One region of the Caldibacillus sp. 210928-DFI.2.18 genome, then DNA from elsewhere that is predicted to be linked to it. Evidence: riboswitches for the same ligand, from Rfam matches in the RefSeq annotation. Region 1 holds a riboswitch; the other holds the start of a gene.
What was found. Region 1 has a riboswitch for glycine ahead of LIZ98_RS11350 (amino acid permease). Riboswitches for the same ligand answer to the same signal wherever they lie in the genome.

Region 1 (16,742 bases):
AAAAAAGACGACGAGAGCGGGTTTCGTCGCCAAAAAAGTGAGTTTCCAGCCAAAAAAAGACGACGAGAGAGGGTCTCGTCGCCAAAAAAGTGAGTTTCCAGCCAAAAAAAGACGACGAGAACGGGTTTCGTCGCCAAAAAAATGAATTTCCCGGCTCAAAAAGACGACGAGATAAAAAGAGAATTTCTTGCCCAAAATTAGTGATAAGAAAGAATGTTAGTCGATAAGGATTCAGGACGTACATTTAGTCCACACCATTCTTGCAAAAGGATGGATTTTTTTCCTTGAATAAATAAGTTATTTGGCTCTTTGCTCATAATTAAGCGCATGTACATTATTTTTTCGATGAACTCCATATAAAATGAATAAAAGAATGAACCAGACCGGGGTCAGTAGTAAAGCCATTCGAGTTACTTCGGAAAAATACATGATAACTAAGATGATAGCAAAAAAAGCTAAGACAACGTAATTTATGAATGGTGTTAATGGCGCTTTAAAGATAGACTTATTGTGCAAATCCGGCCGTGATTTCATATAGCGAATATGTGAAATTAAAATGATGCTCCAAACCCAAATAAAACAAATGGCGCTAATCGTTGTTACAATGCTAAATGCTTGTTGCGGGATGAGCTTACTCAGAAGTGCACCGACGGAAAGAACGACTGCAGAGATCCATAAAGCATTACTAGGCACATGATTTTTACTTAATTTTGCAAACGTAGCCGGTCCTTGTTCATGTCTACTTAAGTTGTACAAAATCCTGCTGGTAGAAAACAACCCACTATTACATGCAGAAGCTGCTGATGTTAATACAACAAAATTAATAATGCCTGCTGCAACCGGAATTCCTACCAAACTGAATACTTGTACAAAAGGGCTGTTCGATGCATTTAACTGTTCCCAAGGGTTAATAGTCAAGATGATAAAAAGGGCACCGACATAGAAGAATAAAATGCGTAACGGGATCTTATTAATAGCCGACGGAATATTTTTCTTCGGATTGCTTGTTTCCGCTGCTGAAACTCCGACCAATTCTACTCCAACAAAAGCGAATACAACCATTTGGAAGGAAAATAGAAATCCGCTGATTCCATTAGGAAAAAGGCCGCCATGTTTCCAAAGATTATTCACGGTAACAGCACCGCTATCTGATTCAAAACCAATGACGAGCATAACAAAACCAATAATAATTAATGCTAAAATTGTAATGACTTTAATTAATGCGAACCAAAACTCCAACTCTCCAAAAAGCTTGACCGTCAATAAATTTAATCCTAGTAAAATAATTAAACAAATTAGTGCAGGAACCCATTGGGGAATATCAAACCAATACCGGATGTAGACACCAACCGCAATAATATCCGCCATCGCTGTCATAATCCAACAAAACCAATAGGTCCAACCGGTGACATAACCTGCCCATGGTCCAATATAATCATTGGCGAAATCCGTAAACGATTGATATCCGGCATTTGATAATAGAAGTTCACCCAAAGCTCTCATAACAAAGAATATCGCAATTCCAACAATTAAATAAGCAAAAATGATAGACGGTCCCGCCAATTGAATTGCTTTCCCAGATCCTAAAAATAACCCTGTGCCAATCGTCCCGCCAATTGCAATAAGTTGGACATGTCTGTTTTTCAAATCTCTCTTTAATTCTTGTTTTTGCTCTGCCACATTTCATACCTCCTGAAAATTACTTTTGTGAAATAACTCACACCAAAATCTGTTAAAAAAATACAATGAAGGGGTTGCTACAAAAACAAAAAGAGATTGGATTTCTCCAACCTCTTGGCAAATAGAAAAGAATAACAAATAGTTATAACTCGTTACCCTTCTGTCCTTTTGCCTGAGATTGTGAACCCTTCGGCGTCGCTGAATTAGCGATCTCTCCAGAAGCTGCTCCTGCTTTAGTGTGACCCAAAGCATTCATCGCTAGCTTACTATTCATTTGTATAAATTTGATTTGACGTTAGCTTTTCACTAAAATGCACCAACTTCAAATATACACAGAGTAATTATTTACCTCTGCACCTAAAAATATCTTAATATAATTTAAAATTTTACTAGCATTATAATAATTGTCAATAAAAATGACAGCTTGACACAAAATGTTGCGAAATGGTTATCGGTGGTTAGAGGCTTATGGATAAAATTACATGAACGTTTCACATATTAGCGTTTCAGGCTATTGTTCTATCAGGTTGGAAATGATTTAGAAAAATCATTCTTTATCATGAATAATAATAAACAAACGTTTCAAGATGGGTTACAATTAATGAATGAAAGTAGAGAGATATTTTTTGCATAAAGATTAATATGAAATGTTTGAGGGAGGAATTGTTTTGATTGGTGCGATTATTGGCGATATTGTTGGATCTCGTTTTGAGTTCAATAATCATCGAAACAAGAATTTCAAACTTTTTGCAGAAGATTGCCATGTAACCGATGATAGTATTATGACGCTTGCTATTGCTAAGGCGATTATGGAGACAGAGAGGGCCATTAATAAAGATAATGAAAAAAATGGCTACTACTCTCTCCTTGAGGAAATGTCGGTACGGTATATGCAGGAAATCGGACGGAAGTATCCTGATTGTGGTTATGGATATAGATTTAATCAATGGGTTTTTTGTGCGAATCCTGAACCTTATAACAGTTTTGGAAATGGGGCTGCCATGCGGATAAGTCCGGTGGGATTCATTGCAAGGACAGAAAGTGAAGCGTGCAAGTTATCTGAAATTGTCACAGGTGTAACTCATAACCATGAGGAAGGACTGAAAGGTGCTGAGGCTACAGCAGTGGCAATCTTTATGGCATGGAATGGATGTACTAAAAGTGAAATACGAAATAAAATTAACAGTTCCTATTATCCTTTAAATTTTACTATTGATGGAATCAGGGTCAGCTACCAGTTTAATGAGACATGCCAAGAAACAGTCCCTCAAGCTATCGCAGCTTTTTTAGAATCCGGTTCCTTTGAAGATGCCATTCGTACTGCGATTTCAGTCGGCGGTGATAGTGACACGCTGGCGGCTATTACCGGTGCTATAGCAGAAGCCTATTACGGAGTCCCGGAAATTCTTAGAAAGAAAGCGTTAACTTATTTAGATGATGAATTGCGTGCGATTTATGATGAATGGTGTGAATTTACCGAAGCTGGGCACCCACATAGCAAGTTTAAAATGCTCACGAAATATATCGGGAAACTATCTGATCGTGCGTATTTTGGTGATTGGGTTTTTGATGATGAAAATGATGGGAGCCCTGAACACCCCAAACAAATGCCGTTTGTAAAATATGATGAGCTGGTAAATATGTTTGTTGAGGAATTCTATCAATTTTCACAAAGTCATCCGGAATATAAGCTGATGAAATATCATTCAATTTTAGAAGATTACGGGATTCAACCGAATACAGGAGGTTTGCGAGATGCGAAGGTAGAATTACTAGATGCGCAATGTATCTTAGCAATGATTATGTGTATCATTCGGTTTGAGCGATTTGGTGATGGATTACTACTTAATTTTTTTAAAGAAGGTATTATATTAAAATGGTTGAAACGTCTCAAAACAATTGACGACTCTGACATTGATTCGAACCCGGCAAATATTCCTAATCAATCTTCCAAGGATAAATGATTTTCGTTATTTTTATAATCGTAGCTAATTTGGTACAATCTGTTTCCGAGAACTGTTCTCATGGGCAAAACCATCTGAAAAAGGGTACGAACAGCCCCCGGAATTTCTCTCTCGAAGACAGAATAAACCTTAATAATCATATCTCCAACACAAATTGCATAATTTAATGTTGTCATCTTAAATTTAAGCTAAGGTTAATATTTATTAATTTCGAAAACTAGGATAATATGATATGATTGGTTTGAAATATTTTTAAATTTACAACGAAGGGGATAAGGGGGTACTTGTTCTTGGAAAAATTAATAAATAAAGTAGCTGTTGTTACAGGAGCAGCACAAGGAATTGGCGCAAGCATTGTTGAGCGGCTTTTTGCAGATGGTGCTACTGTCGTGTGTCTTGATGTAAACTTGGATAAGTTGAAAGAATCTATTTTAAAAATAGATAAAACGGGTGAACGTGCCATATCGCTAAAATGCGATGTGTCCAATCAGGAAGAAGTTAATCAAGTTTTTGATCAAATTTATGAAAAACTCGGCAAAGTTGATATTCTAGTAAATAATGCCGGCATTGTCAGGGATGCGTTTTTTCATAAAATGACACCGGAGCAATGGCATGCGGTCATCAATGTCAACTTAAATAGTATGTTCTATACATGCCAAGCCGTCATTCCAAAAATGAGGAAACAAGAATATGGAAAGATCGTAAATATTTCATCAACCTCAAGCTGGGGGAATATGGGACAGGCAAATTACAGTGCAGCAAAAGCCGGTGTCATCGGTTTGACAAGAACGCTAGCGAAAGAAAATGGGGCAAAAAATATTACAGTAAATGCAATTGCGCCGGGTCAAATTGATACCGATATGACAAGAAATATTCCGGAAAATATTAAGATGATGGGTATTATGTTGACGCCTGCCGGAAGAATGGGAAATCCGTCTGAAGTGGCATCGGTCGTTTCGTTTTTAGCATCGGATGATTCCAGTTTTGTTAACGGAGAATGTATTAGTGTCAGCGGTGGGTTTTTAATGCCGTAATGAGTGAATGTTCACTCATACCAAATGGATGAAAACGCGATTTAGGGGCTGATTAGGTTGGTTCAAAAGGGGTTATCTATAAAAGGTGCGGAATTTTTAGTGGAACAAATAGAGGGCGAATCTATCTTTACACCAGAAGACTTAACAGACGAACAGAAGATGATTGCAGCCACGGCAAAACAGTTTGTTGAAGAACAAGTGATTCCCAAAAATGCAGATATTGAGAGTCAAGATTTTGATTGTGTCGTAAAGTTAATGCGCCAAGCCGGGGAATTGGGGTTGCTGGCTCACAGTGTACCGGAAAAATATGGCGGACTTGGTCTTGATAAAATATCAAAAGGAATTGTCGGAGAATATGTCGGACGGACCGGTGCTTATGGGGTAGCACATTCCAACCATACGTGCATCGCGACTTTACCGATTACCTATTTTGGTACGGAAGAACAAAAGGCAAAATATTTACCAAAGTTGGCGTCCGGTGAATATATTGGTGCGTATTGTTTAACGGAACCTTCCGCCGGGTCCGACGCTTTAAGTGCAAAAACAACAGCCGTACGAAATGAGGCAGGGACGCATTATATTTTAAACGGCAGTAAGCAATTTATTACGAACGCTGCTTTTTCCGATACGTTTATTGTCTACGCAAAGGTGAATGATGAAAAATTTACAGCATTTATTGTTGAAAAGGATTTTCCCGGTTTAATCATTGGTCCTGAGGAAAACAAAATGGGGATAAAAGGCTCCTCAACTTGCTCGGTAATATTCGACAATTGTCTTGTCCCGGTTGAAAATGTACTTGGTGAAATTGGGCGTGGTCATGTAATCGCTTTAAATGTGTTGAATCTTGGCCGTTTCAATCTTGGAGCGGCATGTATGGGTGGCGCCAAATCGACATTGGAGCTGGCTCTTAAATATACAAATGAACGAATTCAGTTTGGTCGGACGCTTTCTTCATTTCCGGCCACACAGGAAAAATTGGCTACGATGGCAGCCCGTATTTATGCAGCGGAATCCGTACAATATCGGACAGCGGGTTTGTTAGAAGATGCATTAGGTGACCTTTATGATGAAACAGACCATAAAGTGATTGAGAAGCGGTTGTCAGAATATGCCGTCGAGTGTGCCGTTTGCAAGGTATTCGGCTCGGAAACATTGGATCAAGTGGCGGATGAAGCACTCCAATTACATGGCGGTTATGGTTTTATAAAAGACTACCACATTGAACAAGTGTACCGTGACTCCAGAATAAACCGGATTTTTGAAGGAACCAATGAAATCAACCGATTGTTAATTCCGGGATTTTTATTTAAAAGAGCAGCTCAAGGCCAGTTCAACCTTGAAGCACTGATTAACCGGGTGATTAAAGAAGCAACAGGAACGAAGAAAAAGCTCGACGGACCTCTTGCCCGTGAAAGAGAAATGATTCAATCGATTCGGCGGGTGTTTTTGCTACTGGCCGGGGGCGTTTATTTGAAATATGGGCTGGAGTTGGAGCGCGAACAGGAGTCGATTATGAAATTGGCCGATATTGCCATCTATTTGTATGCAGCCGAATCAGCGGTACTCAGGACTTTGAAAGCGATAAAGAAAAATGGTTTGCCAAAAGAACAACTAAAAGAAAGTCTCGCTGTTTGTTTTGTCGATGAAGTGCTTTTGAATGTAGAATCATTGGCACGGCAACTCATGGGTGGAATCGGAATTGATGCCGAAAAAACAGCTGAATTAATAAAAAAAGAACTCGCTCAATATCCAATGCAATTAACTTTTGAAAAGAAGCGGGAAATTGCAGCCCGATATATCGAGGCTGAAAAATATATTTCATAAGGGGATGTTTAATAATGAGTGAACAGGTGACAAACGCTTCACTGGCAGAAATTAAACAGTATATTGAAAAAGAATTAAATGAAAATCCGGCGCCGATTGCTGATGTAAATGTCGTTTATCAGTTTGACCTTACCGGAGATGAAGAGGATTCCTTCCAACTTAAGCTAAACGGAGGACAGGCCATAGTTGTTCCGACAAGTGAAACGACAGCGGATTGTACATTAGTTATGTCAGCGGACAGTTTTCGGAAATTTTTAACCGGGAAGTTAAGCGGAACAGTCGCCTTCATGACAGGTAAATTAAAAATCAAAGGCGAATTAGCCAAAGCGATGAAATTGGAGCAGATTTTAAAACAGTATAATATAAACGGATAAGCTTCTGGTGGAAGTTTCAAAATAAAATCTGTAAACCCAAGGATGAAGTAGAGCCATTCTTGGGATTTTTTACGTTAAGAAATCAATATGGAGGCTATATCAAAATCAATGTGCTTAGGAAAAAGTATTCCTATTGGCGAACTCGTTTTATATATTAAGTTAACTGCTATTTTTATGGAAAAATTTTTTAAAAGTAGAAGGAATTTTGACGGAATTGGTCGAATAAATAATTAAATTCCTTCTCCATGCGGATTTCCTTGCTCTTTCCTCCTGTAGTTGTTTTTCTTTCATCCCATTTTGTTCCAAATTCAACAAAAAGAGTTTTCTTCCTTACTTAAGTTTTAAAAATTCAGTTAATAACTTTAATAGATTTTAAAATTCATGTATAATTATATTAGTGAAAGGAATGGTTGCGTTAAAATATGCTACGACAAGGACCATTTAATTGGTTAAAGCCAAAAAATGATTTTGTCTTAAAATGGATACTTGGCAGTGATAATGATCAATCAAAAGAACTGTTATTAGCGTTTTTAAATGATTTTTTGTATGCGCCTGCGTTGCAAAGTTTTACTTCTGTGGAAATAGTAAACCCAATCATCAATAAACAAAGTATCTATGATAAAGGCTCTATTTTGGATATTAAGGCGAAAGTCCCAGGTTATGGATATGTTAATATTGAAATGCAATTAACGAACCAAAAAAATATGCATAAACGCTCTCTGTATTATGCGTCCAAATTAATTGGAAATCAATTATTTGCAAGTGATGGGTATTCTAAGTTAGAACGGGTTGTGGCGATTAATTTATTGGACTTTTCATTTTTTCCTTCTACTCCTTATCATAGTTGTTTTCGATTAGTGGAAGAAAGACTGCATGAGCCGTTCCCTGATCTTTTGCAGTTACATTTTACGGAAATGCCGAAATTTGTTCGACAAGATCAAGCGGGGAAAATCCCAATGAATGATCGAAAGGCAAAATGGTTACGCTTTTTTACAAATGAAGACGATACGAGGTGGTTTGAGATGGCAAAACAAGACCCGGTAATGGAACAGATGGTTGAATCATTAAGAGTAGCAAGCCTAGATCCGGAAGCAAGGGAATTGTATGAAGCCCGTGCAAAGGCATTGATGGATCTTAACTCCATTCGCGGAGAAGCGAGGCAGGAAGGGATAGAGGAAGGGATAAAGGAAGGACTAAAGAAGGGGATAAAGGAAGGACTAAAGAAGGGGCGAAAAGAAGGAAAAAGAGAAGCAAATCGGGAACTGGCAAAAAAAATGTTAAGAAAGGGATTTGAAGTATCCGACATCATAGAAATGACCGAGTTAACAGAAACGGAAATAGAAAAACTAATGGTTGAGATAAATACTCACTAAGTACGGAAGCAAAGGCGGTGTGAAAATTATAAAGCACAGCCCCGGAATTGAAAAATGAGCTAAACAGGTAATCCCAATGAGGTGAATTGGATAGCTGAATGAAGTCCGGAAGTATAATGAATTGCTTGACATCGGCCTTCCGTGGGCAGATTCCTAAACCAAGAAGCCAGCAGATTCATGGGCTGGCTTCAACCAACCAAGGCTATTTTTTCTTCACCCCGTTGTCAAGCCGTACTTGATATTGGATACCGGAATGATAATGAAAACACAATCAGAAATTAAGGTTGAAGAACGTCTTAATTTCTTTTTCACTCTTTTTCTCCTTTTGATTATTGATGTATCTGAACTTTTAATACAACCTGACATTTAAATAATAGGGAAATTATTGCTCTCGGTGAAAGTTAGTTTAGACTCAAATATAGGATACCATATCATCAGGTCACGTTTTTTTGGAATTTTCCAAACAACTTATTTGAGGTATTCCCATTAAAATAAACGCACTTCAATCGGTTACGCATAACAAATAACCGTAGGACCATGATGTTTCAATGAAGTCTTACGGTTACGTCCAATAATTCTCTCCTATCTACTTATAAGTCCTTGAAATTAGAAATGAAATTCCGATGATCCGCTTTAGCACAAATTTCACGTCAACGACTTAGCTATCTGAGGTTGATTTCCTGTTATACGGAAGCACGTGCAAGATAACTTTATTCAAATAAGTGATTTTGCTCTGCGATTTTTAATCGGTTGTATAAAAGCATTTCGGTTTTTCCATAAAAGAATAGAGAAGTTGCCCAACCAAGCCCAAAGCATAAATTTCGGATAATGTTTATAAAATAAATAGAATAACAGAATAAAGAATCCAACGGTTGTCTGAATCCCGTCCTCATTACTTGATGTTTTCCCGCCTTTTTTTATTATTTTTGTTAGGATAAAAAAGAAGGCTAAGATAAGTGCATAAATGAAGGAGGCACGAAATTGAGTTAAGGCGCTCCATACGCCAAAGGTAACGGCTAAACTTTTCCCGCCGCTAAATTTTAAAAACGGGGAAAATGCATGCCCTAGGATTGGTGCCAATGCAATCGGAATCAGCTTAAACCCTGTCTCGTTGCCCGTTTGTAAAATAAAATAGATCGGTACATAACCCTTGAGAAAATCAAGAGCAATTCCTAACAAACCAAATTGAAAACCGGCCTCTTTCCACAAATTTGCCGCCCCGGGATTACCATCTTCTGTTTTTCGTATATTCATTTTCAATAAACAGCCAATCCAGTAAGAAAACATGAGTGAGCCACTAAAAAATCCGATGAGTGTCCAAACAACTGTCAAGATTGATCACCCCTTCCAACCTGAATGTACCTGCCCTTCCAGATCACTTTTTTACGAAATACAGATTGGTACAGAGAGTAGACAATGACTGCAAGGAAAAAGAGCATCGATAGAAAATGAAAGCATGGATGGACGATGCCAAAGCTTCCAATATAATGGTTGATATAGAATATTTGAATGGCAAAACAAATATAACCGATCAGTAACGGAATGAAATACTTGGATCCGAAAAAAAGGAAACAAAATTGTGATGATACCAGCCCAATAATCCATAGAATAATAGAGGAGAGTGTCAATGGATGAAGAGAAGATGTACTTAAGATAGCCCCCTTGGCAAACCCCTCCAGTTCGCTTTTTATCCCGTTTGGGTACATACGAAAGGAAACAAGATCAGTCCCAATATAGTTAGAAACTTTTATTCCGGCATTTTGAAACAAGGCGCCCAAATTCAAATCGTCCAGCATTTCATTCCTAATCATTTGGTGACCGCCCGCTTTCTCATAATCATCTCGAGTCGTTACAATACAAGCGCCATAGAGTCCTTTTTGATGATTGTTTTTTTCAAAGGGGGAAGTGAAAGAAAATACCCCTAATATATTTAGCACCATTGCAAATTTTTCATAAAATTTTTCTGCCCTGTGATAAGGGACAACAGATAAAACACCACTCTGTCTCTTTTGTGCTGATATAAGAGATTGTATGGCGTTTTCAGCAAGTTGAATATCGGCATCAAGAAAAAGTAAAATATCTCCGTTTGATTGTAAATAACCATTCCAAACGGCCCAATTTTTTCCTGTCCAACCCGCCGGCAGAGGAGGTGCTGTAAAGGTAGTGACACCATATTCTTCAGCGATATGTTTGGTCTGATCTTGTGAATGATCATCAATAACGATAATTTCATCCGGTTGAACAGATTGGTTAAATAGGGAATCTAGTAAATGGGGTAAATTCTTTTCCTCATTTCTCGCAGGAATAATAACGGAAATTTTCCCATGTTTTGCATTGCTATTCTCACTGTAGGGAATGGTGTTTTTTTGGAATAGAATCATGCCGGATATCATCCCGATTGGAAGGATAAGGATACATAAAATTAGTCCTAACATGTTTTTCCACTTCCTAAAAAGTTAATTTGTATAGTTATATTCTACACCATCCAAAAGTTGGTTGCTATTCCGCTTTTCCCCACCATATAGTAAAATAAACCGCTGAGACAAAAAATGTCCAGCGGTTAAAACTTAGCTCTGATATTTTTTAATTAAATCAACAAAAGCATCGACAAATGATTGAAGAAATTGAATCGTATCTTGCTTGTTAATTTTGCCATTTTCATCAAATAGAGTGGCTACATTAGCGATATAGGCTTCCGGTTGTTGAACAGTCGGCATATTTAAGACAACGAGTGATTGGCGTAAATGATGGTTGGCACCAAATGCACTTAAGTTACCCGGAGATTGACTAATAACAGCAGCCGGTTTTCCGTCCCATACACTTTTGCCATAAGGACGGGAACCAACGTCTAATGCGTTTTTCAATACAGCCGGTACAGAGCGGTTGTATTCAGGAGTTATAAATAAAACTGCATTAATCTCTTTTATTTTATTTCGGAATGTCGTATATTCAGCCGGCACATTGTTATAATCGTCAAAATCTTGATTGTACAACGGCAGATTTCCAATTTCAACAATTTCCGCTTCATAACCTTCAGGAAATAGAGCGGACACATTTTCAGCTAATTTCCTGGAGAAAGATTCCTTCCGTAAAGATCCAATTAAAATCCCTATTTTTACCATTTTGTGTTCCTCCTTTTATTTCTATATCGAAATAATTATATTTAAGTTTATCCTAAAATGTCAAAAAACATAACTTATGTAAGAAAAATAAATGCAACCAATTCTAGACAATATAATATCGAAAAATGGTAGAAACCACTTTCAATATTTCTCCTTCATTGGTAAAATAACATTATAGGAAATATTTTTTCAGTAATTTTATTATAAAAAGTAATTTTTTTTCACAAGATTTTGGATAAACTACTTATTATATATGTTCGTAAAGGAGATCGAAAACACATGACAGACACAAATTATTATATAGGTGTCGATATTGGTACAACAAGTACAAAAGCGGTATTATTCGGTGAGCATGGCAAGGTAATCCAAATGCAACATGTAGAATATCCGCTCTATAGTCCGGCCCCGTCGATTGCCGAACAAGATCCGGATGAGATTTTTCAAGCGGTTCTCCATTCGATTAGAGAAGTCATTCGTCAAGCTGCAATCGATTCTGCAAAAATTCAACTGGTATCCTTTAGTTCCGCCATGCACAGTTTAATTTTAGTTGATGACAAAGGAAAACCATTAACCCGTTGCATTACCTGGGCAGATAGCCGGGCAACCAAATGGGCTGATAAAATCAAAAAAGAGCTGAACGGGCTTGAAATCTATAAAAGGACAGGTACGCCAATCCATCCGATGTCTCCGCTCGCAAAAATTACCTGGCTCAAATCTGACCATCATAAACTTTTTGCAAAGGCAAGTAAATTTATCGGAATCAAGGAATACGTTTTTTATAAACTTTTTCATGAATATATCATTGATTACTCAATTGCTTCTGCGACCGGTCTTTTTAACTTGGAACAACTGGCTTGGGATAAAGAGGCGTTACAGGTCGCCGGCATTTCAGAAGCACAATTATCCAAACCGGTACCTACCACTTTTGTGAAACGGGGACTTAAACAAGAACTGGCAGCTGAACTGGGCTTATCTTCTGACACGCCATTTATCATTGGAGCAAGTGATGGTGTTCTATCCAATCTCGGTGTTGGTGCGATTGATCGAGGTGTTGTTGCTGTTACAATCGGGACGAGCGGTGCCATTCGGACAGTTACGAATAGGCCGGTGACAGATCCTAAAGGCCGGATTTTCTGTTATGCACTGACGGAAAACCACTGGGTCGTTGGTGGACCGGTCAATAACGGTGGGATGACTTTTCGATGGGTTCGTGATGAACTTGCCTCCAGTGAAGTGGAAACTGCGAAACGACTGGGCATCGATCCGTATGATGTCCTGACGAAAATCGCATCACGGGTCAGACCGGGTGCGGACGGACTTCTCTTTCATCCATATTTGGCCGGCGAACGGGCACCACTGTGGAACGCCAATGCCAGAGGATCATTTTTTGGCCTCGGACTTCATCATAAAAAAGAGCATATGATAAGAGCTGTCTTGGAAGGGGTTATTTTTAATCTTTACACAGTGATGCTGGCACTGCAAGAATTAATTGGGGTACCCAATAAAATTCATGCGACCGGTGGTTTTGCCAGATCGGATTTATGGCGGCAAATGTTGGCTGATATTTTTAACCATGAAGTAATTATTCCGGAAAGCTTTGAAAGTTCTTGCTTAGGGGCCATTGTTCTCGGTATGTATGCGTTAGGTAAAATCGACGACTTCACGATTATTTCGGAATGGATCGGAACTACCCATGCCCATCAACCAAAGGAAGAGAATGTTGAAATCTATGAGGATCTTATCCCGATTTTTATCCGAGTATCCCGTTTGTTGGAAAGTGAATACGACGAAATAACCAAATTCCAGCAAAAATGGGTGTAGAAATTAATACGATATGTGCTGTGTTCCTCAATACTTATCCTTCATCTATACTTAAAGATTTGGTGAAGGACTTTTTGTTTGAGCTAGTTTTTCACTTTTCGGAAGATGCTATCCTGGTTAAGCCCACTCCATTTCTTTCCTTTAAAAAGAGCATGTTCACTATTACACAAAAAAGAGCAATAGTCAAATTACTATTGCTCAAAAAAGAATGATTATCATAGTTTACTACCAATATTTTATTTTTCAACTTCATGGCCGCCGAATTCATTTCGTAATGCGGCGACAACTTTACCTGCGAACGTATCTTCTTCCAACGAACGATAGCGCATCATTAATGCTAGGGTGATAACCGGAGTCGGGACTTGAAGATCAAGGGCTGTTTCCACCGTCCATTTTCCTTCCCCGGATGAATGCACGATTCCTTTTATTTCGTCTAATTTCGCATCTTTTGAAAAAGCATCTTCTATAAGTTCCATTAACCAGGAACGAACAACCGATCCATTATTCCAGTTTTTTGCCACCTTTTCATAATCATAATCAAATTCACTTTTATGCAAAACTTCAAACCCTTCTGCAATAGCTTGCATCATACCGTACTCCACACCGTTATGAACCATTTTTAAGAAATGCCCGCTACCGTGTTTGCCACAATATAAGTAGCCATCTTTTACACAAGCATCTTTAAAAATTGTTTCAACCGATTGGAAAACTGATTCCTCACCGCCAATCATCATACATGCACCATGTCTTGCACCGGAAATCCCGCCGCTTGTCCCGACATCAAGAAAATGAATGCCAAGCTTTTTTAATTCTTCAGCCCGGGCAATGGAATCTTTGTATTTGGAATTTCCACCATCAATAATGATATCATTCTCCTTCAATAATCCTTTTAATTCATTGATAACATTGGACGTTATTTCACCAGCCGGAACCATTACCCAAACGACTTTTGGGCTGGACAGCAGGGAAACTAGTTCAGAGATCGAGTTTGCCCCCGTTCCACCATCCTTTTTAAAATTTTCAACTGCTTCTGAATGAATATCATAAGCAATCACATCATGATGATGATCTCTTAAATTTAATGCTAAATTATAACCCATTTTTCCTAAACCAACTAAACCAATTTGCATTTTTTATTGCTCCTTTCAATGTTTGTGAGTAAAAATTTTTGTAAAATATAATCACTATAAGAAATATTTTTTCATTAACAAAATGTGTTATACTATAGGCAAAATATCTTATTGCGAGGGATTATCCATGTCAAAAAATTGTTTAGGACAAATCCGCTCCCATTATGCACGCTTAAGTGAAAAAGAGAAAAAGATTGCGGATTATATTTTAAATAACCCTGAAAACATTATTCATAGTACAATCAATGATGTTGCCGAAGACTTAAATGTTGCCGATGCTACAGTCTTTCGCTTTTGTAAACGAATCGGATTTAAAGGCTTTCAAGCAATGAAAATCACACTTGCTGCTGAAATTATTGAACCAATTCAACAAATCCATGAAGAAATTAGTGAATCAGATGATGAAAGAACAGTCATGGAAAAAGTTTTTCAATCAAATATTCATACATTAAAAAGTACGTTAAACTTAATTGATGAAACCGCTATTGAGCAGGCTGTAGATTTACTACTAAAAGCCGGTCGGGTTGACTTTTATGGTACAGGCGGGTCAGCCGTCATTGCCATGGATGCTTACCATAAGTTTATTCGTACCGGTATCAAGGTATTTACCTTTATGGATTCCCATTTTCAAATTATGTCAGCCTCTCAACTGACAAAACATGATGTGGCCGTTGTTATTTCACATTCCGGTACAAATAAAGATACGATCAATATTTTAAAAACAGCAAAGAGAAATGGAGCGAAAATCATTGGGATAACCGGTTACCCGAAATCGCCGCTTGCGCAAAATTCTGATGTCGTTCTATATACGAGCGCTGAAGAAACGGAATACCGGTCAGAAGCCTTGTCTTCACGGATTGCCCAATTGAGTCTAATTGATGCCCTCTACGTCAATGTTATGAAATTAAATAAAGAAAAAGCGAAAAAATCTTTAGACAAAATAAGGGAAGCGATCGTCGTTACAAGATTATAACGGATAGAATCAAGTATTGTTAATACCAAAGTTCCTAACCTCGCCTTATATACGCTGTAACAAAATTATAATGGATAGAAGTTAATTCCGTTTTTCTTTTACCAGAAAGAAAGCGCAATAGCAATGGACAGAATCCCTTCGTTAACAAGGGATTCTATCATTTTCAAGCGGCTGCATATGGACTTAAATAAATATGTCTAAAACCAAAGCACCGATAAAAGCGACAAATGAGAGAATTGTTTCCAGGACCGTCCATGTTTTAAACGTTTCTTTAATCGATAAGCCTAAATATTCCTTTACCATCCAGAAACCGGCATCATTGACATGAGAGAACATGAGCGATCCGGCACCGGTAACAATAACAAGTAATTCTAAATTAACACCTGTCATATTAGCGATGATCGGGGAAACAATTCCGGCTGCGGTGGTCAATGCCACGGTAGCTGAACCGGTTGCAATCCGGATTAACCCGGCAATAAGGAAAGCTAACACAAGCGGTGATAAAGACAGATTTTCTGCCATCTTTCCGATAGTCTCACCTACACCGCTATCAATCAAAACTTGTTTAAATCCACCGCCGGCACCAATAATTAATATAATCGAACCGACCGGCAAAATACATTCATCGACAAACTTCTTAATTTGATTACGTCCTATTCCTTGACGAAAACCGAGGAAATAGAAAGCGGCAAAGCATGAAATTAACAAGGCGATTAATGGACTTCCAATGAACTCAAGAAATTTCACACCGTTTTCAGGCAACTCTATGAACGGTGCAAATGTTCCTAATACCATTAAAATGACCGGCATTAAAATGGATAGGAAAGAAATACCGACACCTGGTAATTTTTTTGATTGTGATTCATCCACTTGAATTAAGCCGGATTCACCGGATGGGGTCACCCGTGTACTAATAAATTTTGCATATAAAGGTCCACCGATGATACCTGCCGGAATAGCGATGAATAGGGAATATAACAGAACTCTTCCAAGATTGGCATCATAAATGCCGATAGCTGCCACTGCACCCGGATGTGGCGGGACAAGCCCATGAACGATGGATAATCCCGCAATGGCCGGCAAACTGATTAATAATAGATTTTTCTTTGTTGCTTGTTGAATCGAGATCACTAAAGGGAGCAAAATTAAAATGCCGACTTCAAAAAATACCGGTATCCCAATAATAAATCCTGAAGCGAACATCGCCCATGGCAATTTCTTTTCCCCAAAGATTTTCACAAAATAATTGGCGATTTGCAATCCGGCTCCTGATTCCGACAACATTTTTCCCAGAATGGTTCCAAGTGCCAAAATCCCGACTAAATGGCCTAAAACGCCACCAACCCCGGTTTCGTATGCTTTAACAATTTTATCCCAAGACATTCCGGTAAAAATGGCTAAAAACAAACTGGCAATAGTCAAACTGATAAATGCATGCCATTTAAAC
Region 2 (16,742 bases), on a different contig from region 1:
TAAAGGTGGGTGAAAGTGAATGAAGGCGATTAAATCAATTGTTATTTGGGGTTTGATTTCTGCACTGGGGGCGGTGAGTTTTGGTATTTTAGCCTTAAACAGAGGGGAATCAATTAACTCCATCTGGTTGATCACCGCTGCGATTTGCGTTTATGCGATTGGCTATCGTTTTTACAGTAAATTTATGGCAAAACGGGTCTTTGAACTGGATGATAATCGCAAAACGCATAGTGAAATTAATAATGATGGGAAGGACTTTGTACCGACAAACAAAGTTGTTTTGTTCGGCCATCACTTTGCAGCCATCGCCGGTGCAGGACCGCTTGTCGGACCTATATTAGCAGCACAAATGGGCTATCTTCCGGGAACCCTTTGGATCGTTGTAGGGGTTGTTCTGGCGGGAGCTGTTCAAGATTTTATTATTCTTTTTGCTTCGACACGACGCAATGGGAAATCCCTCGGTGAAATGATTAAAGATGAAATGGGAAAAGTAACCGGAATTATTGCCATGGTTGGTATTTTAGGTATCATGATTATCTTGCTTGCCGTACTTGGCCTTGTTGTTGTTAAAGCGTTAGTTGGTAGTCCATGGGGATTATTTACGGTTGCCTCAACGATTCCGATTGCGATTTTAATGGGGATTTATATGCGATTCGTCAGACCGGGGCGAATTGGTGAAGCCACTGCATTAGGTATTATTCTTTTAATTTTATCACTTGTATTTGGTAGATATATCGGTCAACATCCGGAACTTTCGGCCATATTCAATTTAAGCGGAGAAACGATTGCCATTTTGATGATTATTTACGGGTTTGTGGCAGCCGTTTTACCGGTTTGGTTGCTGCTTGCTCCGCGGGATTATTTAAGTACATTTTTAAAAATTGGAACGATTGTCGGTTTGGCGATTGGAATTTTTATTGCCATGCCACATCTGCAAATGCCTGCTGTAACTGAATTTATCAACGGTACAGGTCCGGTTTTCTCAGGCAATTTATTTCCGTTTTTATTTATCACCATTGCCTGCGGTGCCGTATCCGGTTTCCATGCCTTAATTTCTTCCGGTACAACACCGAAAATGATTGAACGGGAATCTCATGCGCGTCCAATTGGTTATGGTGCCATGTTGACAGAATCATTCGTTGCGGTTATGGCGATGATTGCAGCTTGTGTACTGACACCGGGTATTTATTTTGCAATTAATAGCCCGGCTGCGGTTATTGGTACCGATGTGACGGCCGCAGCAACAACAATCTCAGAGTGGGGTTACACCATTACACCGGATATGTTAACTGAAATTAGTAATCATATTGAAGAAGAATCCATTCTATCCCGTACAGGTGGTGCACCAACGTTTGCGATTGGAATGGCAACAATTTTCTCCCAAGTAATCGGCGGGAAAGCATTAATGGCATTCTGGTACCATTTTGCCATTTTATTTGAAGCATTGTTTATTTTGACCACAATTGATGCAGGGACACGGGTTTGCCGTTTTATGATTCAAGAAGTTATCGGTACCGTATATAAACCTTTCGCCAATACCGAAGCATGGTTACCGAATATTACTGCAACCGCATTGAGTGTAGCTGCTTGGGGATATTTCTTATATCAAGGAGTAGTTGACCCACTTGGCGGAATTAACACTCTATGGCCGCTATTCGGCATTTCGAACCAAATGCTCGCAGGTATTGCCTTAATCTTTGGTACAACGGTTCTCTTTAAAATGGGTAAGAAAAAATATACATGGGTTACACTGATCCCGACAGTTTTGTTACTTGTTGTTACATTGACAGCCGGTTGGTAAAAGCTTTTCCATTCGAATCCGGCAATCGGTTTTTTATCTCATGCAAACAAGTTTCAAGAGGCATATAATAACGGGGAAGTGTTAGCACCGGCAAAAGACTTAGGTGAAATGCGACAAATTTTGTTTAACGATTATATTGATGCAGCCCTTTGCGCCATCTTTATGCTTGTTGTTATTATGGTGTTTATTTCTGCCATTCGGATTTGGATTAAAATACTGAAAAATCAAAGACTGGAACTTCATGAAAGTTCGTATATTCCTAGAGAAAATATCAATGCGGGGGCATAACAAAATGGAATGGATTAAGAAAGTATTAAGATACCGGAAACAATTTTTTAGTTTGTTAGTCGGTGTTCCTTGTTACGAAACGTATGTCGAGCATATGGAAAAACATCATCCGGGCGAACCAATAAAGTCTCGGAAGGAATTTTTCTGCGAAGCCCAAGATGAGCGCTACAATGCAAAAGGCGGAAAAGTTTCGAGATGTTGTTAATTCTATAAAATAGCGAAAAATGCAAACAGCTCCGTTCAAATGGTGAATGGGGCTGTTTATTTTATTAATAGAAGAATCAATACAAATCCGAAGTCTTTCGAAATTCAAAAACCAATCTTCAAAAATTAAAATAAACCCTATTATATCTAGGGTTTTTGGTAGTGGAGCATAGCGGGTTCGAACCGCTGACCTCTTCGCTGCCAGCGAAGCGCTCTCCCAGCTGAGCTAATGCCCCATATTCTTTTTTTATAACGCTGACAAAAATTATTATATAACCAATAAAAATATTTTGCAAGGATATTTTTATCATCAACTTCTAAAAATAAATAGTCATCAAACTGAAAGAGGGCGGGATTAAATTTTTGTAAGGATATTAAAAGAACTAGTTATAAATAAATAATCGGGGTTTGAAGGAATCGGCTAGCACTGGTCTTACGGAAAAAAGGAATCACAGTGCACAAAAAGCCCAGTTCTCATGAACAAAACATAACAAAAGTATTCATAAGAACGTTCAGGCTTTTAACGGATAGTTGGTAGTTTTAGTTTAGTTATCCACATTACCGAAGATAGGAGGCACAAATACATTTTTATGTGCTTTTTAAAGGGTAATAAGTTTAGCTTATCGGTTAACCTCATTTATTTATGACAGGAGTGCAAATACGTTTTCATAGGTATTTAACTCACCGCAAAAATCCGATTAATTTCTTTTTCTGCGTCCTCATCTGTCAAAAGCAAAATTGAATCATGCGGCTCAATGAACGTTTCTCCTCGGGGAATGATGACCTCCTCATCCCGTAAAATCGCAATCAAGACGCATTTCGGGGGTATCCCCAAATCTTTAATTGGTTTTGCAACTGCACTAGACCCTTCATGTACAGCGACTTTCGCAATTGAGTAGTTGCCGCGGTTTAACTTCATTAAAGTAGACAAATTTTCCATATCCATTTCATCGACGACCATATGGGCCATAATATTCGATTGATTAATCGCAACGTCGACGCCCATCGAATGCGTATAAAGCCACTCATTACGCGGATGGTTGACACGGGCGACAACACGGCGCACCCCAAATTCAAACTTTGCAATGGTGGAAGCGACAAGATTTACTTCATCACGACCGGTAACAGCCACCAAAACATCAGCTGACTTAATTCCAGCTTCCTCTAGCGTATTTGGGTCTGTTCCGCTTCCCCCAATAACTACCTCACTGGAAAAATCCTCAATTAACTTGTCGATCAAATGTTCACGTATTTCAATTATTTTTATTTGAATACCATTTTCTTCCAGGAGTTTTCCGACATAAGAACCAACTTGCCCGCCACCGATGATAATCACATTCATATTTCTCACCCCTTATTTTAATCCGAGCATCATTTTTAATTTATTTTTAGCAGTCACAACAACAGCGATATACAGAACATCATGCGCCTGTAAAATGGTTCCCGACACAGGGATGATAGATTGATTTCCCCTACTGATCGTCACAATCATAATTTCGCCCATACTCATCAGTTCTTTTACGGTATGACCGATGAGAAGTGGGGGAGTTTCTACCCGAATTATCTCCACCTGACCATTATCAGGGGACCATACAGTATCCAGTTGATTATAGCTTAATAATTCCGTAACTCTTTGAATTCCCCAGGAAACAGGAGAAATTGTTTGAATACCGAAACTTTGATAAATATCCGCTTTCCTTGGATCGTATAGTAAAGCAATCACTTGAGGAACCCGATATTGATTTTTTACAATCCGGGCCAATAGCGCATTTGTTTCATCATCATTCGTACAAGCAACAAGCGCATCCACTTGATCAATTCGTAAAGCTTCTAAAATCTTTCTATCAATTCCAAAACCGACAACTTTTACACCGGAAAAATCAGGAGGTAATTTTTTAAAAGCCTCTTTATCCTTATCAATGATCGTTACATCATGTCCCCTTAATTGAAGATTCATCGCCAAACTTGCTCCCATATGACCACAACCAACAATGATATCCCGCATTTTCCTTCACTCCATTTCTATTCATTTATGAGTTTGCACTATTCTCCTCGAAATTGCTTTGCGAATTTCTTCAATGGCTAAAATAATAGGCGGAATGCAGATTAAGAAAGTCCAGCTTTGTACCCCGATTGGCGCTGTACCAAAGACTTTTTGTAATAAAGGCACATGCATAATGACCAGTAACAAAATGACCTCAAGAATAATCCCTGCATTAATCGTTACATTTTTTAGAAAACCGATTTTAAATACGGATTCATTTTCTGTACGACAGTTCATAACCGCACCAATTTGGCAAAAAACAATTGCAGCCAGTGTCATTGTTGTAGCAGCGATATAAGTTGCGCTTCCTTCCTCAGCCAAATTCCCTAACGAAAAACCATTGATGGAATTGACAAAGAAATAGGCAGAAAGAGAAACAATGGATTCTAAAATACCGTACCAAAAGAATGCTTTAATCAAAATGGTTCGATTTAATAAAGGTTCTTTCAAGTTTCTTGGTGGCTTGTTCATAATGCCGGCTTCCGGTTTTTCAGAGCCAAGACCAAGCGCCGGGATTAAATCGGTACCAAGATCAATAAATAAAATTTGCATGATGGTGAGCGGCAGTGGAATCGCTCCTTTTGATAACAAAAACGCCATTGATGGTGCAGCTTCCGGGACATTACTATTCAAAATATAAAGTAAAAATTTACGAATATTGTTGTAGGCAGCTCGTCCTTGTTCAACCGCATGGACAATGGAAGCAAAATTATCATCAGTCAAAATCATGTCGGCGGCTTCTTTGGCAACATCCGTTCCTGTGATTCCCATTGCTACACCAATATCGGCTTTTTTCAATGCCGGCGCATCATTAACACCATCACCGGTAACCGCAACGACTTCACCAAGTTGTTGGAGATTATCGACGACTCGATATTTTTGTTCCGGCGCAACCCGTGCAAAAATGACTTCATCCTTTAAGGCATTTTTAAGTTGGTCATCAGACATTCCTTCTAGTTCGAGTCCGGAAATAACGCGAAGGTGATCGCCTGTCACAATGCCGATCCGCTTTGCAATACTTTCGGCAGTGAGTCCATAGTCACCGGTTATCATAACAATGCGAATACCTGCTTGATGACATTTTTGCACAGCTTCTTTGACTTCCGGACGCGGAGGATCAGCCATGACAACTAATCCGATAAACGTCATTTTTTGTTCGATGATTTCAGGTGTATAAGCACTTAAAGATGTCGGGATATCTTGGTTGTCTTGACCTAAATATCGGACGGCAACAGCCAAAACCCGTAAACCTTGACGTGCATAGTTATCGTTTGCTGTCATAGCCTTTTTTTCATATCATCGGTTATTGGCTGGATTTGACCGTTAATCAGAACATTTTCACAAAGCTCAATTAACTCTTTCGGTGCCCCTTTTGTGTAGGCAACCCGATTTTTTCCGTGAATCGGTTTATTTAATTGATGAATGGTCGTCATTCGTTTTCTTCTCGAGTCAAAGTGGAGTTCACGGATGCGCGGTTGTTCGTTTTGTATGTTTTCAAGTTTTAAACCCGCTTTTTCAGCAACGACGCCTAAACAGGCTTCGGTCGGGTCACCGAGTACAGTGTAGCGTGGATTTTTTTCATCGGGTGGCAAAATTCGCGCATTGCTGCAGAGGCTGGCAGCAGTCAAGAGAAGATTAATATCAGGATTCGTCTTGGATGTAATCTTATGGTCTCCGTCGATAATTTCCCCTTTTGGTGCATAGCCGGTTCCGGTGACTTCCAGCTCTTTATCCGGGAGCCAGAGATGGTTTACAGTCATCTCGTTTTGCGTTAATGTACCGGTTTTATCCGTACAAATGACTGTAGTACAGCCTAGTGTTTCGACAGAGGAGAGGTTTTTTACAAGTGCATTTTTCTTTACCATTCTTTGTACACCACGAGCTAAAGCAAGGGTGACTGTTGGCAAAAGTCCTTCCGGGATAAAAGCAACAATCATTCCTAATGCAAAGATGAACGACTCTGCTACAGGGTCTTTGACGAAGAAAACAGCAAGAACAAAGAAAATAAAACCGAATGTCAGTGCAATGATGGAGATTTGTTTAGTTAGTCGATTTAATTCTTTTTGCAGCGGGCTCTGTTCATCTGTGACGTTTTGGGTTAGCCCGGCAATTTTGCCAAGTTCAGTGTCCATCCCTGTTTTGAAAACGACCGCTTTTCCCGAACCGCTGGAGACAGTACTTCCCGTGAAAATAAGATTAGCTATTTCAAGATTCGTCAAATCATTTCGGTGAATAGCATCGGAAAATTTTCGCACCGGATTTGATTCTCCTGTTAGCGCAGATTGGTTCACTTACAGATCACTTGCTTCAATAAGACGGGCATCAGCAGAAATTTTTTCGCCTTCTGTAATGAGCATCACATCACCGGGAACGAGCTCATCGGTCAAGATTTGTACTTCTTTCCCGTCACGGATCACTCTGGCATAGGAAGCGAGCATACTTTTTAATGCTTCTGTTGCTTTACTTGCCTTATATTCTTGAATGAAGCTAAAAATTCCGTTAATAATATTGACGCACCAAACAGCGACTCCGAGTTCGGGCATTTTGGCAACGAAGGCAATACCGCCACTAATCCAGAGAAGAATTGCCATCATGCTGATAAAGTTTGATAAAAATTGTAAATATAGCGGTCTCCCTTGTTTTTCTTTAATTGTATTTTTACCGAATTGTTGTAAGCGTTCTTTGGCTTCTTCGGATGATAAACCGTCTTGATTTGTTTTTAATTGGTCGTAAACTTGTTTTGCGGCAACTTGATAAATGATTTGATTTATAGTTTTAAAATCATCTTCTGTAGCCATTTGACCTTCCCCCAATAATAAATTGAATATTGTAATCTTTTATATCTTGAGTGTACAACTTGATATGGATTGCGTCTATAGTGTTTACAAAAATTTACAAAAAGTTCTTATTTTGAAGGGTAGGAAAGAAAAGGTTCGGAATTCGCCAGTCTAGGGAATTTTTAAAATTATAGGAAATTGAGGTATTTAATAGTAGGTGGACGTTCAACAGTCCCCCTAGAATTGCCAGTCCATCCCCGTAATTCAACAGCAAAATCAAGAAATTCAACAGTAAAAGGGGTGAAATTCAACAAAAGAAGGCGAGAATTCATCAGTAGTACCTGCTAATTCACCAGTAAAAAAGAGTAAATCACCAACAGGGTATGCGTATTCACCAGTTCCCCCCACATATTCAACAGTAAAATCGAAAAATTCGCCGGTCCTGCTAGAATACTAGAAATTCCGCAAAAAATCCCAACTGAATTGACAAAATTTCGCGTCGGTTTTCTATTGACCATCCCCCGTTTCATTGATAATATGACTATATTCATTAGAAAATTTAAGCGATGAATTTTGTGGGTAACACTACAAAAGGAGCAACTTCTGGAGAGACCGGGTATCCCGGCGCCGACGGATTCACAATCTCAGGCAAAAGGACAGAAGAGTAACAATCTGTTTCTATGTTATTCTGTCTTGAGATTGGAAATATCCAATCTTATTTTTTATAAACATGAGGTGACAAAAATGGAGAAAAAACGCGCAGTAGTCAGTGTTATTGGAAAAGATCAGATCGGAATTATTGCCAATGTTACGACGATTCTTTCCAATCATAAAATTAACATTCTGGATATTAGCCAAACCATCCTTCAAGGGTTTTTTACAATGATGATGATTGTCGATATGACGGGAGCTAATTTGGAGGACTTGCAAAAAGAGATGGATGAACTTGCAGAAAAACTAAATCTAAAAATCAATATCCAACTGGAAGATATTTTCCAAGCTATGCATCGAATTTAATTGATTGTTGTAAAGGAGTCCATAAAAATGAGTATTACATATAATGAAATGATGGAAACAATTCGCATGGTTCAATTGGAAAATCTTGATATTCGAACAGTCACAATGGGCATCAGTCTGAAAAATTGTGCTGATTCCGATTTTTCTAAAATGAATCAACGAATCTATAATAAAATCACTACCCATGCACAGCATTTGAAAAAAACTGCTGAGGAAGTAGAGAAAGAGTATGGTATCCCAATCATTAACAAGCGAATCTCGATTACACCGATTGCGGAAATATTAGGTGATGCGACAAAGGAACAAGCAATTGAAATAGCCAAAACGCTTGATAAAGCAGCGAAAGAATTGGGTATCGATTTTATCGGTGGTTTTTCCGCACTTGTCCATAAAGGAATGACAAAAGCAGATCAAACATTAATTGAAGCGATTCCGGAAAGTTTAAGTGTCACCGAACGAGTTTGTGCCTCCGTTTCGATCGGTACAACCAAATCCGGTATCAATATGGATGCTGTTCGGAAAATGGGTGAGGTCATCAAAGAAGCAGCGGAAAGGACAAAGGGTCAAAATGGACTTGCTTGTGCAAAATTGGTTGTTTTTTGTAATCCGGTTGAAGACAATCCATTTATGGCAGGCGCATTTCATGGAAACGGAGAAGGGGAAGTCGTTTTAAATGTTGGGGTTAGTGGACCGGGGGTTGTGTTGAATGCATTAAAGCGGCACCCGGAAGCTGATTTAGGTGAAGTATCTGAAGTCATAAAAAAGACTGCTTTTAAAATTACCCGGGCCGGTGAGTTTATTGGTCGTGTAGTTGCTAAGCGTCTCGGTGTTCCGTTTGGGATTATGGATTTATCACTGGCACCAACCAATGCGATGAATGACAGTGTGGCGGAAATTCTAGAGGAAATGGGGCTCGAACGGGTTGGGACACATGGAACAATTGCCGCTTTAGCTTTAATGAACGATGCCGTGAAAAAAGGTGGAACCATGGCCAGCTCCTATGTCGGCGGCTTGAGTGGGGCGTTTATTCCGGTTAGTGAAGATAACGGAATGATTCGCGGAGTCGTGGACAATGCGCTCAGTCTATCAAAATTGGAAGCGATGACTTGTGTTTGTTCGGTGGGGCTTGATATGATTGCTGTTCCCGGGGATGTTCCGGCTACAACAATATCCGCAATTATTGCCGACGAAGCAGCCATTGGAATGATTAATAAGAAAACAACTGCAGTCCGAATTATTCCTGTTCCCGGTAAAAGTGAGGGGGACATGATTGAGTTTGGCGGTTTACTTGGTCGAGCCCCGGTCATGGCGGTAAACGGGTATGGTTCGGAAAAATTTATTCGGCGTGGTGGAAGAATCCCCGCACCGATTCAAGCGTTGACGAACTAAGTTAATAAAAAATGACGTATGGACAAAACATATGTCATTTTTTATTATGTTTTTCCTATTAGCTAGCAAAAAACTCGCCAATATTCTGGCGAGTTTTCAACGTAATGTAAGCTAATTTTGTTTAAAATCAGAATGAAAAAGGAACAACCTGAAATCGAATATTTTTAATCAGGATACTCTCTTTTATGAATTTATCGCGATACTTTCACTGCCGACATGATTCATGGCGGCGAGCTTTTGAATATGCGACATTTCATCAAGATCGATATTTCCTCCACTAACAATCAGTCCACAATGTTTCGATTTAAAATGATGATGATAGGCGAATAAGGCGGCAATGGATGCGGCACCTGCTCCTTCAATTAACGTTTTCCCTCGTTCCAACATATAAAGGATGCTGGCAGCAATTTGTTCATCCGTTACGGTCACCACATCATCTACATATTTCATTATAATCGGCAATGTACTTTTTCCCGGTTGTTTTACGGCGATCCCTTCTGCAATCGTTGAGACGCGGTCCCAATTTGTAGGTTTTTTCTTTTGAAAACTGTCATAGACCGGAGCAGCTCCATTCGCTTGAACCCCAATCACCTTAATATGGGGATTGATTGTTTTTACTGCTACTGCGATACCACTGATCAATCCACCGCCACCAATAGGAACGAAGATTGTATCAATTCTATCCTCTTGTCTTAGTAACTCAAGTGCAATTGTCCCTTGACCGGCCATGACATCATAGTCATCAAAAGGATGAATATAGGCTGCACCGGTTTCCTTTTGCAACTCAAGGGAAGCCTCATATGCCTCTTGGAAACTTTCACCCGTCAAAACTACTTTTGCACCATAGTTTCGCGTCGCATCAATCTTAGCGTGCGGAGTGTGTACCGGCATAAAGATTGTTGCCGTTGTTCCTGCTTTCTTGGCTGCATGAGCTACTCCTTGAGCATGATTGCCGGCAGAAGCGGTAATGACCCCTTTCTTAAGCTCCTCCCGTTTTAATTGCATAATTTTGTAGGTGGCACCCCGTATTTTAAATGCACCTGTTTTTTGTTGGTTTTCCATTTTAAAATATACCTTTTTCCCAACAATCCGATTGGTTGTTTCCGAAGTAAATATTGGTGTGCGGTGAACGAACGGAGATAAGGCGTTCATCGCAGAATAAATTTTCTTTTCAGTTAGAAAACAATCCCCAATTTCCTCACACTCCCTTATAAAAAAACATAACGACGTTTTGCGCGGGACTATCAGTTTCAAAATCTATTAAATCTGTTCCCTAATCAAATATGAATAATAAGTTCACAGACTGATTTTTATTAACTCATAGCCCCGCTTTTCATTTTACTTAGTTACAGCCACTTTTTTTGTTTCTTGATCTTTTACAGACTGTTTAATAAACGGCATTAATGCACGTAGCTCTTGACCAACTTTTTCAATTGGGTGGTTCAACTCTTGTGCGTTAATCGCATTGAATTGTGGACGATTGACTTGGTTTTCCAAAATCCAACTCTTTGCAAAAGCACCGGATTGAATATCAGCTAAAATTTCCTTCATCCGTTCTTTTGTTTCGGCGGTAACTACACGCGGTCCGGATACAAAATCGCCCCATTGTGCGGTGTCTGAAATGGAATACCGCATATTGGATAGGCCACCTTCATACAATAAATCCACAATCAATTTCATTTCGTGTAAACATTCGAAATAGGCGGCTTCCGGTTGATATCCTGCTTCCACCAGTACTTCAAAACCGGTTTTAATCAAGCTTGTGAGACCACCACAAAGGACGGCTTGCTCACCAAAGAGATCGGTTTCGGTTTCTTCCTTGAATGTCGTTTCCAACACACCGGCACGGGCAGCACCGATTCCTTTCGCATAGCTTAATGCTAAATCTTTTGCCTGACCGGTAGCATCTTGGTACACCGCGTAAAGAGCTGGAACACCGGCACCTTCCTCATACGTTCTGCGGACAAGATGTCCCGGGCCTTTTGGTGCAACCATGAATACATCAACATCATCAGGGGGTACGATTTGACCAAAATGAATGTTGAAACCATGTGCAAAAGCAATGGCTGCTCCTGATTTTAGGTTAGGTTTAATACTTTCTTTGTATACTTTTGCTTGGGTTTCATCCGGCATTAAAATCATGACAACATCTGCAACACTTACCGCGTCAGCAACAGGCAACACCGTAAAGCCGTCTTCCCTGGCACGTGCGGCAGATTTTCCTTCACGTAACCCGATCACAACTTCATAACCGCTGTCACGCAAATTTTGTGCATGGGCATGGCCTTGTGAGCCATAGCCGACGACGGTAACTTTTTTTCCTGTTAGTACGTCTCTTTGGATATCTTCATCATGTAAAACTTTTACCATAATTATTCCCTCCAAAAATTAGTTATATTTTTCCAGTTTTTATTAGTGATAGACAGAAAGTGAATTCATCAAAACTTATCCAAGCCCTACTTTCGAAATTTGCTTTTCTTTAGATAGAAGTAAATTCGTCAAAACCTAAGCGAGCTATACTTTCGAAATGGGCATTTGCTTTTCTTTAGATAGAAAGTGAATTCATCTCCGTTACTTGCGGTTGATTTCCCCGTAAAAATGCGGTGATGCCTGTTCTTGTCAATTCTTTAATTCCATAGGATTTCAATAATTCAATTAAAGCGTCAATTTTATCCGGTTTCCCTGTTACTTGAATAATCAAACTGTCTTTGCTCACATCAATAATTGAGGCGCGGAAAGGTGCAATGACACTTTGAATTTCTGCATGTTGCTGACGAGAGCCTGCGACGCGAATTAAAGCCAATTCACGAACAACATGAGCCTTTTCGGTAATGTCGGTTACTTTAATAACATCAATTTGTTTATTTAATTGTTTTGTTAACTGTTCAAATTTCAGCGGGTCGGCCACATCGATAACAAAGGTCATTTTTGAAATACCGTCTTTTTCTGAGCCGCCTACCGTAATACTTTCAATATTAAATTGGCGTTTTGTCAACATTCCGGTAATTCGATTAAGAACACCGCTTCGGTTTTGGACGGTTGCTGTAATAATCCGTCTCATTTTGTCACCCCCACCATTTGATGTAGGCCGGCTCCCGGTGCAACCATCGGATACACACACTCATTTTGAGGGACTCTACAGTCAATGAGAACCGGTCCGTTATAATGAATGGCTTTTTCCAACAGCTGAACGGCATTTTCGTGATTATCAATAACTACGCCCTTGATATCATAACTTTCAGCAAGTTTAATAAAGTCCGGGTTAAATGTAAGTATAGATTCTGAGTATCTTTCTTCATAAAAAATTTCTTGCCACTGTCTAACCATACCGAGCGCAGCATTGTTAACAATAATAACTTTAACTGGAAGGTTTCTTTCCCTTATAACAGCAAGCTCTTGACAGGTCATTTGAAAACCGGCATCACCGACGATTGCAATAACGAGTTCGTCCGGTCTTGCAATTTGTGCCCCAATCGCAGCCGGAAGACCGAATCCCATTGTACCGAGACCTCCTGAAGTTACCCAACAATTTGGTTTATTAAAATGAAAGTATTGAGCTGCCCACATTTGGTGTTGACCGACATCTGTTGTGACAATCGCCTCGCCATTAGTAATTTTATATATTTGTTCAATAAACCATTGAGGTGACACGAATTCTTTTGGCTTTTCATACCATAACGGTTTTTCAGTTTTATAGACAGCTAGTTTCTGATTCCATTCATTATGCGATGAAACTTCAAGCTCACATTTTAACAGTGCTTTTAGTGCTTCTTTGGCATCACACACGATCGGGATATGGGTTTCGACATTTTTACTTATTTCGGCCGGATCAATGTCAATATGTGCAACTTTGGCATGAGGCGCAAAATAATTCAAATTCCCGGTGAGCCGATCATCAAAACGTGCGCCAAAATTAATTAATAAATCACATTCAGATATGGCCATGTTTGCAGCATAAGTTCCATGCATACCGGCCATGCCAAGGAACAGTTCATGATCACCGGGAAAGCTTCCCAATCCAAGTAATGTATTAGTGATAGGCAATTGGTATTTTTCAGTAAATTGTTTCAGCTCTTCTGTCGCATTGGCAAACAATACTCCGGCACCTGCCAATACAAGCGGTCTTTTGGCTGTTTTTAGCGCTTCAACTAATTTTGTAATTTGCAGTGGATTCGGCATAAAATTTGGTTGATAACCGGGCAGATTGATTTCAGAAACGTACGTATAGTTGCCACTAACATACCCCGTTGCGATATTTTTAGGAATATCGATAACAACCGGACCGGGTCTTCCTGTTGATGCAATATGAAAAGCTTCCCTAACGATTGACGGTAAATCTTCCAAATCGTTCACTTGATAATTATATTTTGTAATTGGTGTTGTAATTCCAATAACATCTGCTTCTTGAAATGCGTCAGTACCAATTACATTTTTTGCAACTTGACCTGTAAAAATAACAAGCGGGATTGAGTCGATCATGGCATCGGTAATTCCTGTTACTAAGTTGGTCGCACCAGGGCCGGATGTAGCAAACACAACTCCTGGTTTTCCTGTAACCCGGGCATATCCTTCCGCCGCATGAATGGCTCCTTGCTCATGTCTCGTTAAAATGTGTTTGAAAGGTGCTTTTTTACGATAAAAAGCATCGTAAATAGGTAATACCGCCCCCCCAGGGTACCCAAAAATCGTATCCACTTTTTCATTGATCAGTGTATCGACTAAAAGGTCAGCACCAGTTATTTGGTCAACTTGCATATCCTCTTCATTCTTTACCTTAAGACTCACGAAAGAAACCTCCCCTTTGAATAAATTGAGTATTTTGGTAAGAAATTTAGAAAGTATAAAAAAAGCTCTTTCCCCCCCTAAACCTACATCAAGCAGAATTTTTGGGGAGAAAAGAGATCTCTTTCCTCTGTACCACCCAAGTTCATAGTACCCTCGCGAATACTACCTCATGAAGCATAGAGCTTCTTTTGATAACAGGTGCAAACGAAGCACCCGGCCGATCCTACTTGGAAATTCTGTTCAAACCGGCACTCCGGGATGATCCAGGAACAAAATGTATGACCGGGCTTTCACCATCCCCGACTCGCTGCAAATACATGATTTTTGCTCCCCGTTCCCGTCATCGTGTTAAAAATATCTTAAATGATATAGAACACTTTATTAAATTTATGCTGCACTGCGTTAAAAAAGATTGTTTTGCCGTTAATAATAAAATATTTTTCTGAAAGGGTCAATAGGATATTTGTTAATATTTTATAAATTTATAAAAGATGAGTAAAATAAATATTTCAAATGAGTCGGCTAATTAAAATTAGATAGACTGCTTAAAAATAAAAAACCCTTTTCAACCCAGAACAATTATGACATGTTTGGGAAGAAAAGAGTTGCTTTCCTTGGTACCACCCAACTTCATAGCATCCTCACAGATACTACCTCATGAAGCATGGAGCTTCTTTTGATAACAGGTACTGATCGTTCGTACCCGGCCAAACTTACTATGGTTAACCCTGTTCAGTCCGGCACTCCGGGATGATCAGGAAACAAACTGTGTAACCGGGCTTTCACCATCCCCGATTCGCTGCTTACACATTGGTTTTGCTTCCCCGTTCCCGTCATCGCTTTAAAAATTTATATAATAATTGTATAAATTATCAATTAATTTAACCGTTATTTTAAAAAATAGTTTATTTGAATTTCGCGCATAAGTCAAGTGTTTTTAAAAATTTTTCCAAAAAATATCTTTTGATAACAGTATTGAAAAAATAAAAATTTATACTATAATGATTAATTAAACTATAAAAGCGGGTGATTACATTGAATCAATTGGCGAAAGTCAGTAATTTTGCCGGCAATACATTTGCTGTTTGGATCATTTTATTTGCACTATTAAGTTACTTTATTCCGGAAGGCTTTACTTGGATAGCCCCTCATATTCCGTTATTGCTGGGCATCATTATGTTTGGAATGGGATTAACATTATCTGTTGATGATTTTAAGGCTGTTTTCCAAGCACCGAAAAGTGTCATTATCGCTGCTGTTAGTCAATATACGATTATGCCGTTAGTGGCCTTTGCACTAGCCATTTTACTCAAGTTGCCACCGGAATTAGCTGCGGGTGTTATTCTTGTCGGTTGTGCACCGGGTGGGACTGCATCGAATGTTATGGCTTATTTGGCTAAAGGAAATGCGGCGTTATCTGTTTGTGCGACAGCAGTATCCACATTGATGGCTCCTATAATGACTCCGTTTTTAACATGGTTATTAGCGAAGCAATGGATGGAAGTTTCGTTCTGGAGTATGTTTGTTTCTGTTGTACAAGTTGTGTTGTTACCGATTGTCTTAGGGGTTTTAGTTCATTATCTATTTCCCAAACAAGTGGAAAAGAGTACGGCTGTGTTGCCGTTAATTTCGGTTATCGGAATTGTTGGAGTCGCCTCGGCAGTTGTGGCAGTAAATAAAGATAATCTATTATCAAATGGATTGCTCATTTTCATTGTTGTTGTTTTACACAATTGTCTCGGTTTATTGCTTGGTTTCTGGTTAGCGAAACTTTTCAAGCTGGATTATCCGAGCCAAAAAACGATCTCAATTGAAGTAGGTATGCAAAACTCCGGACTGGCCACTACATTGGCAATGACTTATTTTTCACCGCTAGCGGCAGTACCGAGTGTTATTTTCAGTGTCTGGCATAATATCTCAGGTCCGCTGTTGGCAACATTTTGGAGCAGGAAAGCAGCTGACTCGGAAACAATTGGATTAGGAATGGACCTGTCGAAGTAGACAAAAACAATAACTTGCAAGAACAGATTGAATGGTTTAATTAAATGAGCTTTGTCATGATTTTTTAGATAATTATTTTTAAAAAGATTTATATAAAATTTTTATAAAAACCTCTTGCTCTTTTAAATAAAATGTTTTATGATAAATGACAATATTAGTTGATGACGAAATTTTAAAAATAGATGAAAGCAATGAAGGGATTATGGAACAATGGGCATGTATTCACAGAGATCCGGGGGCGGTGGAAGCCCGGAAATACATATTGTTCCAGTCTCATCCCTGAGTGCGGAACTGAACGGATGATTCATCTCATTAAGTTTCGCCGGGTGTAACTCTAACACCTGTTACCAAAACGAGGCTTCATGCTTCACGAGATAGTATCTGCGAGGATGCTATGAACTTGGGTGGTACCGAGGAAAGGCTCTTTTCTCCCCAA

Region 2: it holds a riboswitch for glycine, as region 1 does, so the genes downstream of both, LIZ98_RS05285 (ACT domain-containing protein) here and LIZ98_RS11350 (amino acid permease) in region 1, are expected to answer to the same signal.

Annotation. Positions count from the first base shown of each region.
Region 1 covers NZ_JAJCHL010000051.1:119-16,860, forward strand. The annotation lists partial or broken gene LIZ98_RS11345 (hypothetical protein) at 1-244, opposite strand, end outside; gene LIZ98_RS11350 (amino acid permease) at 298-1,680, opposite strand; glycine riboswitch at 1,831-1,909, opposite strand; gene LIZ98_RS11355 (ADP-ribosylglycohydrolase family protein) at 2,349-3,644, shown strand; gene fabG (3-oxoacyl-ACP reductase FabG) at 3,935-4,678, shown strand; gene LIZ98_RS11365 (acyl-CoA dehydrogenase family protein) at 4,736-6,502, shown strand; gene LIZ98_RS11370 (SCP2 sterol-binding domain-containing protein) at 6,517-6,876, shown strand; gene LIZ98_RS11375 (Rpn family recombination-promoting nuclease/putative transposase) at 7,299-8,249, shown strand; gene LIZ98_RS11380 (glycerol-3-phosphate acyltransferase) at 8,964-9,581, opposite strand; gene LIZ98_RS11385 (glycosyltransferase family 2 protein) at 9,578-10,684, opposite strand; gene LIZ98_RS11390 (NADPH-dependent FMN reductase) at 10,817-11,371, opposite strand; gene gntK (gluconokinase) at 11,651-13,192, shown strand; gene gnd (phosphogluconate dehydrogenase (NAD(+)-dependent, decarboxylating)) at 13,429-14,322, opposite strand; gene LIZ98_RS11405 (MurR/RpiR family transcriptional regulator) at 14,450-15,295, shown strand; gene LIZ98_RS11410 (GntP family permease) at 15,479-16,742, opposite strand, start outside.
Region 2 covers NZ_JAJCHL010000015.1:9,144-25,885, reverse strand. The annotation lists partial or broken gene LIZ98_RS05325 (carbon starvation CstA family protein) at 20-2,089, shown strand; gene LIZ98_RS05320 (YbdD/YjiX family protein) at 2,094-2,294, shown strand; tRNA gene LIZ98_RS05315 (tRNA-Ala) at 2,457-2,529, opposite strand; gene LIZ98_RS05310 (NAD-binding protein) at 2,970-3,635, opposite strand; gene LIZ98_RS05305 (potassium channel family protein) at 3,648-4,298, opposite strand; partial or broken gene LIZ98_RS18265 (cation-translocating P-type ATPase) at 4,320-7,034, opposite strand; glycine riboswitch at 7,708-7,784, shown strand; gene LIZ98_RS05285 (ACT domain-containing protein) at 7,859-8,131, shown strand; gene LIZ98_RS05280 (PFL family protein) at 8,159-9,520, shown strand; gene ilvA (threonine ammonia-lyase) at 9,704-10,672, opposite strand; gene ilvC (ketol-acid reductoisomerase) at 10,859-11,890, opposite strand; gene ilvN (acetolactate synthase small subunit) at 12,066-12,581, opposite strand; gene ilvB (acetolactate synthase large subunit) at 12,578-14,275, opposite strand; gene LIZ98_RS05255 (bile acid:sodium symporter family protein) at 15,341-16,306, shown strand.